4 regions of the Oceanobacillus longus genome follow, and region 1 is predicted to be linked to each of the others. Evidence: predicted binding sites of a transcription regulator. Region 1 holds the regulator's gene; each other region holds the start of a gene.
What was found. The regulator Rex, encoded in region 1, represses fermentation and respiration genes when NADH is low (regulators of the CRP and FNR family bind a similar motif). The targets are predictions, from matches to a motif close to TTGTGAAATATTTCACAA.
Positions count from the first base shown of each region.

Region 2: the regulator Rex is predicted to act here: its motif matches at 2,174-2,191, upstream of cydD (thiol reductant ABC exporter subunit CydD).
Region 3: the regulator Rex is predicted to act here: its motif matches at 2,356-2,373, upstream of nadC (carboxylating nicotinate-nucleotide diphosphorylase).
Region 4: the regulator Rex is predicted to act here: its motif matches at 1,484-1,501, upstream of ACFOUV_RS04060 (cytochrome c oxidase subunit 2A).

Region 1 is NZ_JBHSAO010000015.1:32,620-36,708, forward strand. It holds gene ACFOUV_RS16945 (CPBP family intramembrane glutamic endopeptidase) at 110-814, shown strand; gene ACFOUV_RS16950 (YdiK family protein) at 818-1,015, shown strand; gene ACFOUV_RS16955 (hypothetical protein) at 1,045-2,034, opposite strand; gene ACFOUV_RS16960 (redox-sensing transcriptional repressor Rex) at 2,130-2,762, opposite strand; gene ACFOUV_RS16965 (ABC-F family ATP-binding cassette domain-containing protein) at 2,917-4,089, shown strand, end outside.
Region 2 is NZ_JBHSAO010000008.1:388,884-392,972, forward strand. It holds gene cydC (thiol reductant ABC exporter subunit CydC) at 1-421, opposite strand, end outside; gene cydD (thiol reductant ABC exporter subunit CydD) at 418-2,148, opposite strand; gene ACFOUV_RS12525 (L-lactate dehydrogenase) at 3,087-4,058, shown strand.
Region 3 is NZ_JBHSAO010000001.1:26,943-31,031, reverse strand. It holds gene ACFOUV_RS00150 (TRAP transporter permease) at 1-417, opposite strand, end outside; gene ACFOUV_RS00145 (TAXI family TRAP transporter solute-binding subunit) at 445-1,449, opposite strand; gene nadC (carboxylating nicotinate-nucleotide diphosphorylase) at 1,482-2,327, opposite strand; gene ACFOUV_RS00135 (transcription repressor NadR) at 2,650-3,183, shown strand; gene ACFOUV_RS00130 (SDR family NAD(P)-dependent oxidoreductase) at 3,337-4,089, opposite strand, start outside.
Region 4 is NZ_JBHSAO010000001.1:780,762-784,850, reverse strand. It holds gene ACFOUV_RS04075 (thymidylate synthase) at 1-8, opposite strand, end outside; gene ACFOUV_RS04070 (HD domain-containing protein) at 102-692, opposite strand; gene ACFOUV_RS04065 (cold-shock protein) at 994-1,194, shown strand; gene ACFOUV_RS04060 (cytochrome c oxidase subunit 2A) at 1,578-1,715, shown strand; gene ACFOUV_RS04055 (cytochrome B5) at 1,745-2,248, shown strand; gene ACFOUV_RS04050 (b(o/a)3-type cytochrome-c oxidase subunit 1) at 2,329-3,939, shown strand; gene ACFOUV_RS04045 (isoprenylcysteine carboxyl methyltransferase family protein) at 3,960-4,089, opposite strand, start outside.

The DNA of each region.
Region 1 (4,089 bases):
TGTTAGAATGGGGGATATGTAAATGTAGAAGGCTGTTTTCTATAGGGTCGTTGTTTTAGCAACCATTTATAAAATAGCCAAGTAGAAAAAATTTAAAGGAGACGTTCATTTGGCTAGAAGATACTGGTACGTAATTCTCACTTATATTATTGTTCAATTTTCAGGCATACTCGGAGCCCCTTTGCTTTTAAACGTATTTCCGATCTCTGCTTTTGATGCTGTTGTTTATTGGACAATCTTTAGCTTTATTGCTGGTCTTGTTGTAATCCTGTTTATAATGAAACCAGATATGCAAATGCAAAGTGCCCGAAATGCTGCCACTACAGGTACCGTCATTCTTTGGTCTGTGCTTGGTATATTTATGGCTTTATTCGCTCAAGGTATTGCAGCTACAATTGAAATGGAAGTGCTAGGTATAGATCCAGGTTCAGCGAACACGCAACAGATTATGGATATTACCCGTGCCGCTCCATTATTTATGCTAATTCCAGCAATTATTGCACCAATACTGGAAGAATTAATTTTTCGTAAAATCATATTCGGTACTTTTTATAAACGAATGAATTTCTTTTTAGCCGGGCTGCTTTCCGCTCTTATCTTCGGATTCATTCATGGTGAACCGCAGCACATCTTAATTTATGCTTCGATGGGCTTTGTATTCGCATTTCTGTATGTAAAAACGAAGCGGATTCTAGTGCCAATTATCGTTCACGCTGGAATGAATACGATGGTTGTTCTTGCACAGTATTCACTGACTCCAGAGGAAATTCAACAACAACTGGACCAATTACAAACAATTTTCATTGGAGGATAATTAATGGGTAAGTCATTATTAATCAAAGCATTCATATACACACTGATGGGTACGACATTTATTTACATTGCAATTCAAAGTAAAGGCGATACGCTTTGGAATCCGGTTACGCTTATCTTTGCTGCAGTTGCAGCCATGGATTTCTGGGTAGTCTTTAAACTGCTGACACAATATTTTAAGTCTAAAAATAAAAAGGAGTAGAATGATAACATTCTGCTCCTTTTACTTATTCACTGTACATCTTTTAGCATATCGATCCAATCTTCTTTGTTATCTATCTTTTTATCCAATGTCGTATACCGTATAGCAAACAAGTCATTTTCTTTTATGAACACTCTCACAACCTCTTCCTGATCGAACAGTACCTCATCATCAGTTAAAGCGAATTCAATTACTCCTTCCTCTGATGTTTGTTCTAACGTGTTGAATTCTAAGCTATCTGTATGCACTTCGGTAAGATTGTTCTCCATTTCAGAAATGAAATTTTCTATGCCTATCTGATGATTTCCATCCTGGTAATAATGAATGGTTAATAATTCCGTTAAATTACTAAAGTCCTCATGCGATAGAAGATACTCTGCAATCGCTTCCCCATCTGCTTCCTGATAGTTTCCGAGCGTCCACCCACCATCATCAAATGGATTTTTCAGATTGGTAATGTAATCCGTATATTCCCCTTCCATCGTTACTTCTTCAGATAAGACATCTTCATCAAGTGTAATTACTTCTTCGACTTCTGTCTGATAGATTTTCCAATTTCCATTTTCATTTTTTAATACATGTATCCCTGAAGTTTTATTGTTTTGAAATTCGGGTCCTTCCATCTTTATCGTTGTCTGTATAAAAGAAACCCTTGCCTCTTCTTCCGTCCTTTCTTCTACAGAAAGACCGGAAAGCTCCATATCCAACTGATAATGGGATAATTGTTTCATTGTATCTACTCTTTGATTATATACAGGTGACTCACTATGTACCGTTTGCTTATATTCATTTTGGTTTCCATTTCTAAGTGCCTTTACATTATTCTCAATCACTGTAAATAATACCTCGTCTTCAGGGAGATTTTCCTGCAAATCTTCTTCCGTATCTTCCTCCATCTCTGCACGAACGGATTTATCAGACGATTCTTGTATACTTTCATCTTCTGAACATGCTGCAAGTACGAATGAAATAAAAATAAATAAAATAGTGGAAATCCCAAAGCGCCCCAATTTCTTCATAAAAAATTCTCCCATCTTTCATTAGATAATTAGATATACTCCAATTTGCAAAAAAATAAAGCCATCGAAATAATTACATTTCAATAGCATTATTATTATTTATCAAGTGAATAGTGTTTCAGAAAATATACGAGTGCCTGCAATTCGACAGCTAAATCAATATGATGTACGCGAATTGCTTTAGGGACGGTTATCCTCGCAGGTGTAAAATTAAGGATTCCAGTAATCCCCTTCTCTACCAGTTTATTGGCAATTGAATCCGCTTCAATAGCTGGTATGGTTAAGATTGCAACTTTAATATGATTTAATTTTTCATCGAGATCGTCGACATGATAAACGGGTATCCCACCAATATCGGTACCTACTTTTTCACGGTCAGCATCGAAAGCCATCGTAATGCGGATATTATTATTTTTCATAAAATTATAATTTAGGAATGCTGTACCAAGGTTACCTACACCAATTAAAGCCACTTCTGTAACTTCGTTTTGGTCCAAAGTACTTCTAAAAAAACCTAGTAAGTACTCGACATTGTAACCATAACCCTTTTTGCCTAGTGCACCGAAATAGGAGAAGTCTCTTCTGATTGTAGCAGAATCAACTTTTACTGCTTCACTTAATTCTTTGGATGAAACTCTTTTTTTACCTTGCTGATTTAAGTTATTCAGAAAACGATAGTATAGTGGCAAGCGCTTTGCAGTAGCTTGTGGAATTTTATTTTGATCCATTAAACTTTCCTCTTTTCGATCCTATAGTAAATGATATAAACGTATCCTATTCTATTTTAACAGAAATCCAGAAAGAAATCGTGATATTTTTCACAACCTGAGTTGCTTACTTAATTAACTATAAGATACACTATGAAGGATGGGGTGAATATTTATGATATTAATGCAATTAAACGACCTTTCAAAATCCTTCGGTGCAGAAGAAATTTTATCAAATATTAAACTAGAAATAAAAGATAAAGATCGTGTCGCCATTGTAGGTAGAAACGGTGCCGGGAAATCGACATTGTTAAAGATTATGGCTGGTGAATTATCCTATGATGAAGGAGATTTCTTTAAACCGAAAGACCTTACATTCGGCTATCTCTCCCAGCATATGACACTGGAGTCAGGTAAAACCATTTGGGATGAAATGATTGAGGTATTCTCGCATCTAAGGCGTCAGGAAAGCCAGCTTCGTTTGTTGGAAAAGGAAATGGAAAATGCTTCTAATTTAGCAGGGGAAGAATATGAAAAGTTACTTCAAGATTATGATAAACTTCAGCTCGCCTATCAGACTGGTGGAGGGTACACCTATGAATCAGACATAAAAACTGTTCTGACAGGGTTGAATTTCTTTGATTATGATTACAATACACCTATCATGGAGCTAAGCGGTGGTCAAAAGACACGCCTGGCATTGGGGAAACTCTTACTGCAAAAACCGCAACTGTTGATTTTGGATGAACCAACTAACCACCTGGATATCGATACGCTTTCCTGGTTGGAAAATTATTTAGTAAACTATCCTGGTGCCATTGTCATCGTTTCGCATGATCGCTATTTTCTAGACAAGACGGTTTCCATTGTTTATGAAATTGCACGGCACAAAACGAGTAAATATTATGGAAGCTATAGTAAGTATTTGGAGCAAAAGGCTTTAAATTACGAACAGGAATTAAAGGAATTTGAAAAGCAGCAAACAGAAATTAAGAAATTGGAGGACTTCGTACAACGAAATATTGTCCGAGCTTCTACTACAAAAAGAGCGCAAAGCCGGAGAAAGCAGCTCGAAAAAATGGATCGACTTGACCGTCCGCCTGGAGATGAATCTTCAGCATCATTTTCCTTTCAGATTGAAAAAAGAAGCGGAAATGACGTTTTAAAAATAGATCAACTGCGTTTAAGTTATGAAGATGAACAGGAACCTATTTTCTCCGATATTAAATTACATGTAAATCGTGGCGAGCGCATCGCACTCGTAGGGCCAAATGGAGTTGGTAAGACAACTTTATTAAAAGCTATATTAGGTAACCTAAAGTCTGATCGTGGGTCAATCCAACTCGGC
Region 2 (4,089 bases), on a different contig from region 1:
CAATAACGATTGGTGGATAGAAAACCCGCAAGAAGTAATTTTGCAATGTCTCCACATCACCAACGATTCTGGAAAGCAAATCCCCACTTCGATATTTTTGAAAGATGGCTGGAGCAAGTGGCTCGAGTTTTTCATAAAAAGACACACGCAAGTTGCCAAGCATCGTAAATGTTCCTCGGTGGGAATAATATCTCTCCCCGTATCTGCTTAATGCGGAAATAATTCCAAGTAGTTTAACGACGGCAACAAGCACCATTAATGTGTAAATAGGCGGAGCAAGTGCGGCCTGTGAAATTAAATATCCACTAGATGAAAAAAGACCGACAGCAGTAATTCCGGCAATAACTCCACAGATAATGGAAAGAACAATATCCTTTTTTTCCTTCAGCAAAACGAGAATCACAGACTTTAAACCTTTCATTGCGCTTTCCCTCCCTGCTGTACAGTTACCATAGTTCGATACATTTCATCTGACTCTAACAGATCTGTATGGGTACCGGATGCACGTAGTTCTCCGTTATCGAGCAACAAGATTTTATCTGCATTCTTAACCGTGTGCAGTCTATGTGCAACGGTAATAACGGTTGAATTTTTTCCAAGTTCTTTGATAGATGATTGGAGGATTTGCTCTGTTTGCAAATCCAATCCCGTAGTTGGCTCATCAAAAAGAATGATAGAGGGACGTTTTAAAAAGGCTCTTGCAATAGCAATCCGCTGTTTTTCGCCACCAGAGATTCCTCTTCCTGCTTCGCCAATTGGTGTATCATACCCTTTTTCAAGTGTATCGATTAGTTTATTTACCCCTGCCTTCTCAGCTGCTTTGGTTATTTCTTCACGTGTCGTTTCCTCTATGGAACCAATTGCGATGTTATCCGCAATTGTTCCTGAAAAAAGGTATGGGTCCTGGGAAATATAACTCAGGCTATCAAACCAGGATTTTTCCCTTATTCGCTCTCTTTTTTCTCCATTGATCCACATTTCTCCTTCTTTTAGTGAAACAAGACCTGCAATCATATTCAGAAGTGTCGATTTTCCCGCACCAGTCTTACCTATAATTGCAACCTGTTCAAAAGGACGAATGACCGTACGGATATTTTTAACAGCAAACCCGTTCGATTCATAGCTAAACCCAGCGCCAACCAGTTCAATGGACGGTGGTTGATTCGTTGGAATAGACGCTTCTCCCCATTCAACTGCCTGTTCCTGTTCAGATAACTCATTTTCCAATTTCTTCGCAGCCCCCATGCTCGTTCTTCCAGTATGAAAGGCACTACCTAAATCCTTCAATTTGGTATAAAACTCCGGAGCAAGAATTAGCATTAAGAAACCGGTATAAAATGTGATATCCTGAAAAATAATCATCCGCACTGCAACTTCCAGTGCCACAAGACCAATACTTAGCATGGATATAAATTCAAGTGCTAACGAATTGGAGAAGGCTACCTTCAGTACCTCCATTGTTGCATCACGAAAATCCAAACTGCTTTTTCGTATTTTATCTCTTTGCTGCTCGGAACGTCCGAACAATTTAAGTGTTGTCAAACCCTGTAATGTATCAAGAAACGTCCCTGAAAATGCAGCCATTTTATCAAGTTGTTCTTCCGATTTATCTTTCGTTTTAAAACCAATAACCATCATAAAAATCGGGATAAATGGTGCCGTAACCAGAATAATGACACCTGTTGTCCAGTGTTCCATGAAAATGACAATAAGAAGCATGATTGGGATGATGGATGACTGGATGACTTGTGGAAGATAGCTGCTATAATAACTGTCGATTTCATCCACCGTATCCATCATTACGCTCACCTTTTGTCCGGACTGCCCATGCAACGATGCTTGCCTGGGGTTATTCGAAAATTTATTTAAAAGGGACTGTCTTAATTTCCCCTTCACGATCGAAGCCATCTTAATCCCTGTTCTCCCACTCAAATAAGTGAAAAAGGTTCTAGTTAAAAGAACTGCCACTAGTCCTACTAATAGTGGTATAATTTCAGAAAAGGAAATACCCTTCAAAAATATACGATCGACAATCATAACAAATAAATAACCTTGTCCGATTATCGCAAAACCTGATATTATAGCTAAAATGATCAGAAGGACCAATTTACTTTTCTGCTCCATCGTCATTTCTTTAAGCTTGTTCATTGTTATGCCTCCTATGCAATCAGGTTAGTGAACACCTTCACATAAGTATACATGATTTGCCTCATTGTAGTAAATTCAACTACCCTGAGTTAACACAAATGTCGATTTTATTATCATTCAACTTTCGCAGAATGATATGGATACATTATGAGGAGGAATCGTGATACACTGCTCCGGTTGACTTTGGATAACTGTTTTGTCCTAAGCATTCCGGATTACCAAATCTCTTTTCATTAATTTAGTTACTTTTCTTACTTCGGATTTTCTATAAACTCCCTCAGATAGATTCAATTTACTCTTAAATGATACGAAGTAAGATAAACTTCGGCGACCGCTCTGGGAAATATACTTCGCTTTCCGCGGGCGGCTGGTGAGCCTCTTCATGCTAACGCATTTCAGAGTCTCACCTATGCCTTTCCTCCCGCTGGAGTCTTCGTATATTTCCCAGAGCTGGAAGGTTGCTGACAATGACTAAACTTGCTAATAGATAAAATAACCTACTACAGCTTCACCAGTCCGGATGAGCGAAGGGCGGTGACTCCTGCGGGAACAAATGTTTTCGGTGGGGCGAGTAATCGCAGTCCCAGCACGTGTCCGAAGACCAGAAGAGCGGTTTCTCTTCAGGGCTGAGGCCGTGCCCGCGGAAAGCATCCGCCCGTAGCGATTCCGGACGACAGCAATAGCACACATCTTAGAATACCACCCAGAAGTTACGTCGCTTTATAGATAGGATCTAACATAGATAGCAGTTACTTCGCATTTTATCTCAATAGTGAAGATTATAAATCAACAAACATTAAAATAGCCTTATTTTACCAAGTTTAGCAAGGTGATTAGTAGAGACATTCTAAACTTCCCACAGTTATTATTATACGTGAAACTTTATAAGGTTTAGGGCAATATAAATAAAGGTATTTTAAAAATAGGAGGTCATTATCATGATAGACAATAATGTACGTATCAGTAGGGTAGCTTTAATCGGAACAGGATTTGTTGGATCTAGTTATGCATTTGCTTTAATGAATCAGGGAATCGTGAATGATTTAGTAATGATCGATTTAAATGAGGATAAAGCAAAAGGAGATGTAATTGATTTAAATCATGGAAAAGGTTTTGCGCCAAGTCCCATGAACATTCGTTTTGGTACATACGAAGATTGTAAGCATGTAGACTTAGTTGTAATTTGTGCTGGTGCCAATCAGAAACCTGGAGAAACTAGACTTGATTTGGTGGAAAAGAACTTAAAAATTTTTAAAAGCATTGTAGATCAAGTTATGGGTAGTGGCTTTGATGGCATTTTCCTTGTAGCAACCAATCCTGTCGATGTTCTTACTTATGCTACATGGAAATTCAGTGGTCTGCCAAAAGAACGTGTTATTGGTTCAGGTACAATATTGGATACAGCAAGATTTCGTTATTCATTAGGTGAATACTTTAAAGTGGCACCGAATAATGTGCACGCCTATATTGTCGGAGAACATGGAGACAGCGAACTACCTGTATATAGCTCTGCCAGTATAGGAACGACACCAATTCGAAAACTTATTAACAGGAATGATGAATATAAGCTAGAAGATCTTGATGAAATTTTTGTTAATGTTAGGGACGCTGCCTACTCCATTATCCAAAGCAAAGGTGCAACTTATTACGGAATAGCTATGGGACTTGCCAGGATTACAAAGGCAATATTTTCAAACGAAAACTCCATTCTGACAATATCGGCTCATTTGGATGGCAGCTATGGAGAAAACCATGTCTATATTGGTGTACCCGCAGTCATTAACCGGAATGGAATCCGGGAGATTGTAGAAATCGACCTTGATCAGGATGAGAAAAACAAATTCAGCAACAGTGTCAACGTATTAAAGGATATCCTAGCACCACATTTTGAGGAATGTAAAACGAAATAGCTAATCCTATACAAATAAAAAACGAGCCCAA
Region 3 (4,089 bases), on a different contig from region 1:
AATTGTTCTGCGAGCCGCTTCAATCGTTAACAGCACAAATAATGCCCCGAAAAAGATGTCCAGTGCACTTAACGGATTCATAATCGGAATCCTCGTTGCAATTCGTTCTGCATGTATCGTAAAATAAATTCCTGCACCAAGAGACAACAGAACGAAAAGATAATCCATTACGCTAGGTGACTGTCTTTTTATAACATCCTTTTTCGAAAAGCCATAAAGCAAAAAAGTAAGTGACAGGATGAAAGCAAGATGAATCGCCATTTGATTAAGTGGATCCAAATTACCCCAAACGACAGACCAAATTTGGTATAAGGATAAAATGCATGCAATTATGGAAAAGATTTTTATGTGATACCTTGATAGATTGCGTTTATAACCTTCCACAAACCAGCCGGTTAAAAATGTCTTGATGTTCACTGTGCTACGACTCCTTTTTGGAAAAAGTTATTCCAGCAATCCCTTTTCCCTGAAAAATTTTTCAGCGCCCGGATGTAGGGGAACATTGCCAACATCCATCATCTTATCTTCTGTTAAATTTTTGAATTCCTCATGCACATTTCCAAGATATTCCACATTTTCATAAATCGATTTCGTCATTTGATAGACTTCATCCTCTGGGACATCTTTATGGGTGATAAGGATAGCAGGTGTACTTATTGTGTCGATATCCTCTTCTATAAATGAGTAGGTACCAGCTTTAATCGTTCCAGATTCCATACCTAGTTCTTTCGATACTGCCTGAATCGTTTCCTGATCCAGTGCGAGCATTTTCAACTTTATCGTAGTTGAAGCCTCAATTATATCTCCGGACGGTGCTGATACTGCATCACCGGTTGCATCCATTCGATGATCTGCCATCATTTCAAATGTTTTCGATCCGGATAAATAATCTATTGACCCTCCCCAGGAACGGATATCTTCATAGGTAACTCCATATTCCTGTAAAATTGCTCGGGTTATCATTTCCCCTGCTGAGCCTTGTTGATCAACTGCCAACCGAATCGGTGCTTGCTGTCGGGCAATTTCAGCAATCGATTCATACGGCGTATCTGCTGTAACAATGAATTGATAATAGTTAGATGGTATGATAACACTCACAGCCCGAAGATTGGTGTAAGCCTCCGTATATGGTTCCTCTCCGCTATATGCGGCATAGGAAGTCATCGCATAGGACAAGCCATATGGCACGACAGCCGTTCCGACAGCTGGTGGGTTTTCCACAATGCTGCCAGGCTCCACCGTAACAATAGCCTCATCGTTTTCCCGACGGATGGATTCAGCAATACCCTCTGCAAATACAGACCATGCTCCACCAGTCCGTCCACCAATGATCGTTGTTTCGATGGAATCCTTTGAACCGTTAGTATTTGAAACAGTTTCACTTCCGCAAGCTGCCAAGAAAACGATTCCTAGCATGATAGCTATAGCCAAGTATCTATTTTTATCCACGAATTTTTCCCCCTGTTCAATATTGCGATAAGTTATTTTTTCTTTCCCTCTTGAACTTGCAAACTAATATCCAATGCCTTCACCGAATGCGTTAATGCCCCTAATGAAATATAATGAACACCGGTATTTGCATAAGTTGCTAGATTTTCTAGCGTTATCCCACCTGAAGCTTCCGTGACAATGGAGCTTGGGACCATTGCTGCAAATTCCTTAACTTCTTCTGGACTGCGATTATCGAACATAATAACGTCTGCGCCTGCAGCTATCGCTTCCATAACTTCTTCCTTGTTTTCCGTTTCGACTTCGATTTTTACCATATGACCGATTGCTGCTCGTGCTTTTTCAACTGCATTCGTTATTGACCCGCAATATGAAATATGATTGTCCTTGATCATCACACCGTCATATAATCCATTGCGATGATTTTTTCCCCCACCAGTGATAACCGCATATTTATCCAACATTCTTAGTCCCGGCATTGTTTTTCTAGTATCACAAATGTGTATCGTTGAATCATTCAATGTTTCGACTGCTTGATTCGTCATCGTTGCAATTCCACTCATTCGTTGTAGCAAATTTAAGATGACCCGTTCTCCCGTTAGTAAATGGCGAACAGGGCCATATACTTCTGCAATGGTATCGAGCGGTTGTACCTTCTCACCGTCTTTAAAATGAAGCTTGATTTCCATTTGTGGTTCGAGCAGATGGTATGCTTCTTTTATAATGGCTAAGCCGGATAATGTCCCTGTCTCTTTGGCGATGAACACACCTTTTCCTGTTTGACTTTCCGGAAAAATCGCCTCGCTCGTTATATCCTGATCACCGATATCTTCTAATAGAAAAGACTCGAGTGCTTTTCGCAGTTTTAATATGTTCATGTTTATTTCTCCTTTTATGTAATTGTGATTGTGATGTTTTTCACATTAAGAGTATGAAGGTACGCTTGTTTATTTTTAATCGTATAGGTCTTATTTTTCCTATGTATCTAGTGGAAAAGATATAGAATTCTATTTTGGTAATGTCACCTGTCTTGACATCTATATTTACATAGAATTAATATATTATCAAGTGTTAAATTTCGGTATTCAGGGTCCCTTACAAACGGATACCTGCTATCATTGACGTGTTGTGTTTTTATGCTATGGTGAAAGCAGAATGATTCGCATCACGTGAAAATTTTATTGATGAGGTGGTTTCCATATGAAAACGGAGAAGAAAATGCCTTCTGCTAATAGACAGCAACTGATTATAACCAAGCTGAAAGAAGCAAATGAGCCAATCAGCGGCAGTGATTTCGCCAAGGAAACCAATGTCTCCAGGCAGGTGATCGTTCAAGACGTTTCCATTTTAAAAGCAAAAAATGAGCCGATCATCGCAACAAGCCAGGGGTACCTTTATTTAAAAGATGATAAAAACGATTCTTTGGAACAGAAGGTAATCGCTTGTAAGCATGGTGCCAAACAAACGCTGGATGAACTCTATCTCATCGTCGACCATGGCGTTACGATTAAGGATGTTAAAGTTGAGCATGCAGTCTACGGTGATTTGACTGCATCGATTATGGTCAGCAACCGAAGAGAGGCGGACCAATTCATCGAGAAAATTAATACAGCTGGTGCCTCCTATTTATCATCGCTAACAGACGGTATACATCTACACACCCTTGAATCCGACTCTACCGACAAAATTGAAGCAGCCTGTGCCGACTTAAAAAAAGCAGGCATCCTCATCTAGAACGGTGCCAGAACAGTGCCTGTCACTCCCCGGAATTTGGTGAAATTTGTCGAATGATAGACAGGTTATCCTCTCTTCAACAATTTCAATCCATATTGAAAAAAGAGGAAACCACAGCCATGTGATTTCCTCTCTTTTATTAGTGATAATCTATTAATCTGCCTGCATACCTCCATCAACATTATACAAGGATCCATTCACGAACGAGGCATTATCAGATGCAAGGAACAGTACAACTTGAGCAACTTCATTTGGTGAACCAAAGCGTCCTACAGGTATTCCCTGTTTGATTGCTTCTCCTGAAGTTTCTGGCTCACCTGGTGTAATATTATTCTGAATATCTGCAAGCATCTGTGTGTCAATCGCTGCTGGTGCAACAGCATTGACACGAATTCCACTCGAAGCTGCTTCAAGTGCAGCAGTTTTTGTTATACCTGCTACCGCATGCTTGGAAGCAATATATCCTGCCATACCAGCTGAACCAATATATGCTGCATTTGATGCGGTATTGATAATGCTGCCATAGCCTTGGCTCTCCATCTGTTTTATTACATGTTTCAGCCCTAAAAATACACCAGTTACGTTAATACTAAGAATCTGTTCAAATTTTTCTTTTTCCAAATCCTTAATCTGTGCAAATGGTCCATTGATTCCTGCATTGTTGAAGAAAACATCAATTTTTCCAAAGGCTTCCACAGTTTGTCGCACATAGTTTTTAACATCTTCTTCATCTGTTACATTCGCTTTTAGAGTCATAATCTTATTACTATCAGCTTTCAAAGAAGTCTTTGCTCTATCAAGGGCTTCCTGATTAATATCAATCAACACTACTTTTGCTCCGTTATCTAAAAAAAGCTGAGCCGTTGCCTGACCAATACCACCAGCTCCACCAGTGATCAATACGAC
Region 4 (4,089 bases), on a different contig from region 1:
TTTAGCATCGTATCTCTCCTAACTTATTTATGTACGCTCTGTGAGTTCAAATAGGAATGTGTTTATTATAAAGTTTTCTTACGTCTTAATCCAGTATTGCGTTAATTCCATTCTTTATTAAATTGTTCTAAAAATTTTTCCATAAATTGATGTCGCTCCGCTGCAATATTCTTCGCTGTCTCGGTATGCATCAGATCTTTCAATTTTAATAACTTATCGTAGAAATGCTGGATGGATGTGAAGGTGACCCCGGGTTGATGAATCATTTGATGATTGGCCCCACCATATGCAAACGTCCTGGCAATTCCAATTGCACCAATTGCATCCAATCGATCAGCATCCTGAACTACTTTTCCTTCCAGTGTTTCCGGAATTCTTCCTTTACTATAAGAGATGCTATTAATGATTGTATCAATAACGGTAATGTGGGCTTCTTCCATGGAAATGGAATCTAAAAATAAATGCATATTTTCTGTTGCTTGCGCTGGATTCTTAAATAGTTTTTTATCCCCTACATCATGTAGCCAAGCAGCTGCTTCACAAATAAAACGGTCAGCATTTTCTTCCCTTGCAATCTGCTCTACTAAATTTACTACACGCTCCATATGAAAAAAGTCATGTCCAGTAACATCGGCATTGAAAAGTTGAAATGCATAATCCCTAATCGCTGCCAACTGTTTATCCTTCTTCATAGAATTTCTCCCTCTTTTGTTTCTCTAAACAGTATAACCTCCATTCCATTTTTTTTCAGTTTAAATAGTGTAATTATTTATTCAAAACAAGTTCCTTTTCTTGACTGTACATTTTGAATAATATAATATTAATACTAAGCAAAGAAGATGTACGGAATCATTAATGACATGGGCGGCTTCTATAGAAGTGGATGCAATAGTGATCCTACACTTCTAATAGACGCCGCCCTTTTTAATATATTCTGTGCTAACTTTGTATTAACACGCCTTTTACGTGGAATTATTTAGGAGGAAGAATTACATGGAAAATGGAGTAGTAAAATGGTTTAATGCAGAAAAAGGTTACGGATTTATTCAAATGGACGAAGGAAATGATGTATTTGTACATTATTCCGCTATCCAGGAAGAAGGTTTCAAGTCATTGGAAGAAGGCCAAGAAGTTTCTTTTGAAGTTGTGGATGGAGAACGTGGTCCACAAGCTGCAAATGTTGTAAAAAGATAAGGATAACATATATAAGCAGAAGCGGAAATCCAGATGGATTTCCGCTTTTTTTGGCAGTAAAGAAAGTATAAACTACTTCCTTTACTGCATAAGTGCAACTAAGGCTGTCACCCAAAAGCTTGGTGACAACCAAGTTTTCTAATGAATCAATCGCTCTCTGCCTTGTTGAAATAATTAATAACGATTTGTCAATAAAATACCTAAATTGTTCACAAATTGTTCACATACTTTTTATACTAAAAAGTTAGTAAAACACTGATAGGAGCTTGCATGCACATAATTGAACAAAATGTGAAACGTTTGCAAATTTACTAAATTCTATTCGTACTTTGTGTATGATAAAAACAGAAGGTATCCGATTCTTTTAAGAAAGGGTGGTACGAATGGATGGCAATGGGAAAAAGCATGCAGGATCAGACGATGAAACGAATTTAAAAGGAACATTTATTTCAGTCGGAATTTTGGGTTTTATAATTGTTGTTAGTTGGTTTGCCATTTTTGCATTATTTATTTCAAGATAATAAAAGAAATTTTAAAGGAGTGACAATCCATGCATTTACACAAGTATGAAAGAATATGGCTGATATCTGGGATTTCTGCATTAATCTTATTTTTAACTATTCTTGGGTTTGGAGCATTTTATCTCGGAACTCACCCACAAAGCCATGGTGTCATAATTGACCCAGGAAATATTGAAGCAAATGAAGCCTTTCAGACTGAAAATCTTGGACTTACCAAAGTAGATGATGATAAGTATATTGTCAACATTGTCGCAACTGCATTTAATTATGACCTTGGTGTTGATGACGAAGGAAAACCAGTTAAAAATATTAAAATACCAAAAGGTGCTACTGTCCTTTTCCAAGTAGTAACACCTGACGTGGTACATGGCTTCAATATAGCCGGAACCAATGTAAATATGATGGTAGAACCTGGATTTATAAGCAGTATAGAAACGGAAATGAATCAGGCTGGAGAGTTTACACTATTATGTAATGAATATTGTGGTGTTGGACATCACATGATGTTTGCAACTGTGGAGGTGTATGAATAATGGCTATTCCAAAATTAGATGTATTTCAAGAGAATTCCAGATTACCACTTTCAATTAGTAAAAAAGAAGCCAATCTGTATATGTCATTTATTTATGTCGCATTTATTTCATTGTTTATTGGCGGATTAATGGGACTTCTTCAAGTATTAGTTAGATCGGGAAGTTTTACATTACCTTGGGGAATTGGCTATTATCAAATCTTAACTTTACATGGTGTTGTTCTTGCTCTCGTTCTAACAACGTTTTTTATTCTTGGTTTTCAATATGCTTTAATGGGGAAAACGGTTGGCATTTCAGATAAACAGCGTAAAGTATCCTGGCTTGCTTTTTGGATCATGACTGTTGGAACTACGATTACTGCAGCGACCATTCTCGTAGGTAAGGCAAGTGTTCTCTATACGTTCTATGCGCCTTTAAAAGCTCATCCATTATTTTATATTGGTTTGACTCTTGTAATTGTTGGTAGCTGGGTTGCTGGTTTTGTTAATTGGCGCCAATTATATGTTTGGAAAAAAGCACATCCTGGCGAAAAGTCACCTTTATTGGCTTTCATGGTAACGATCAATATGTTAATGTGGTTTATCGCATCTTTAGGAGTTGCAATCGCGGTACTTGTACAATTTATTCCATGGTCTCTTGGTTATGCGGAGACGATTAATGTATTGGTAAGCAGAACATTATTCTGGTATTTTGGCCATCCGTTGGTATATTTCTGGTTGTTACCTGCTTATATGGCATGGTATGCAATCATTCCAAAGATTATTGGTGGAAAAATATTCAGTGATTCGCTGGCAAGATTATCATTTGTTTTGTTTCTATTCTTCTCCATTCCGGTTGGTTTCCACCATCAACTGACAGAACCAGGAATTGATCCTACCTGGAAATTTATCCAAGTTGTTCTTACATTTATGGTTGTTATACCTAGTTTGATGACCGCATTCTCGATGTTTGCTACTTTTGAAATAACCGGACGCCGAAAAGGATATGGAGGTTTATTTGGCTGGTTGAAACATTTACCATGGAAGGATGTTCGTTTCCTTGCTCCGTTTATCGGTATGTTAGCATTTATACCTGGTGGAGCTGGCGGAATTATTAATGCATCCCATCAAATGAACGCGGTTGTTCATAATACTATTTGGGTAACAGGGCATTTTCATTTAACCGTAGCTACAACAGTAATTTTAACCTTCTTCGGTATTACCTATTGGCTTATACCGCATTTAACAGGTAGAACGCTCACAAAAGAAATTAATCGCTTGGGAATAATTCAAACGTTTATTTGGACAATTGGTATGACAATTATGTCAGGCGCAATGCATATTCAAGGGCTACTCGGAGCACCAAGACGATCTTCCTACTCTGATTATGGTGGTACGGAACAAGCTGCTGAATGGGGTGCATATCAAATGGCACAGGCAATTGGTGGCACCATCTTATTCGTCGGCATCGTCTTAATGGTTTATATTTTCATTAAGCTAACATTTTTCTCTCCTAAGGGCGAAGAGGAATTCCCTATCGCAGAGGAAGAAGAAGATGCACCAGCGACACCTATGTGGCTGGAGAACTGGAAATTGTGGATAGCAATTACAATTGCATTGATTTTATTTGCATACACGATTCCGTTTGTAGATATTATACAAAACTCACCACCAGGGTCACCGCCATTTGATTGGCCAATAGGAAATTCCTAATAAAAAAGGGAAGAATCAGGTTATTTACCTGTCTCTTCCCTTTTTGTATTTAAAAGGACTTCAGTTAATGCTCGTTCTTCTGCTGGAATTCGTACACTAAGTAATAAAATATGAAACAGTGGAAATAGGACTGCTGTAATTATTGCTTCA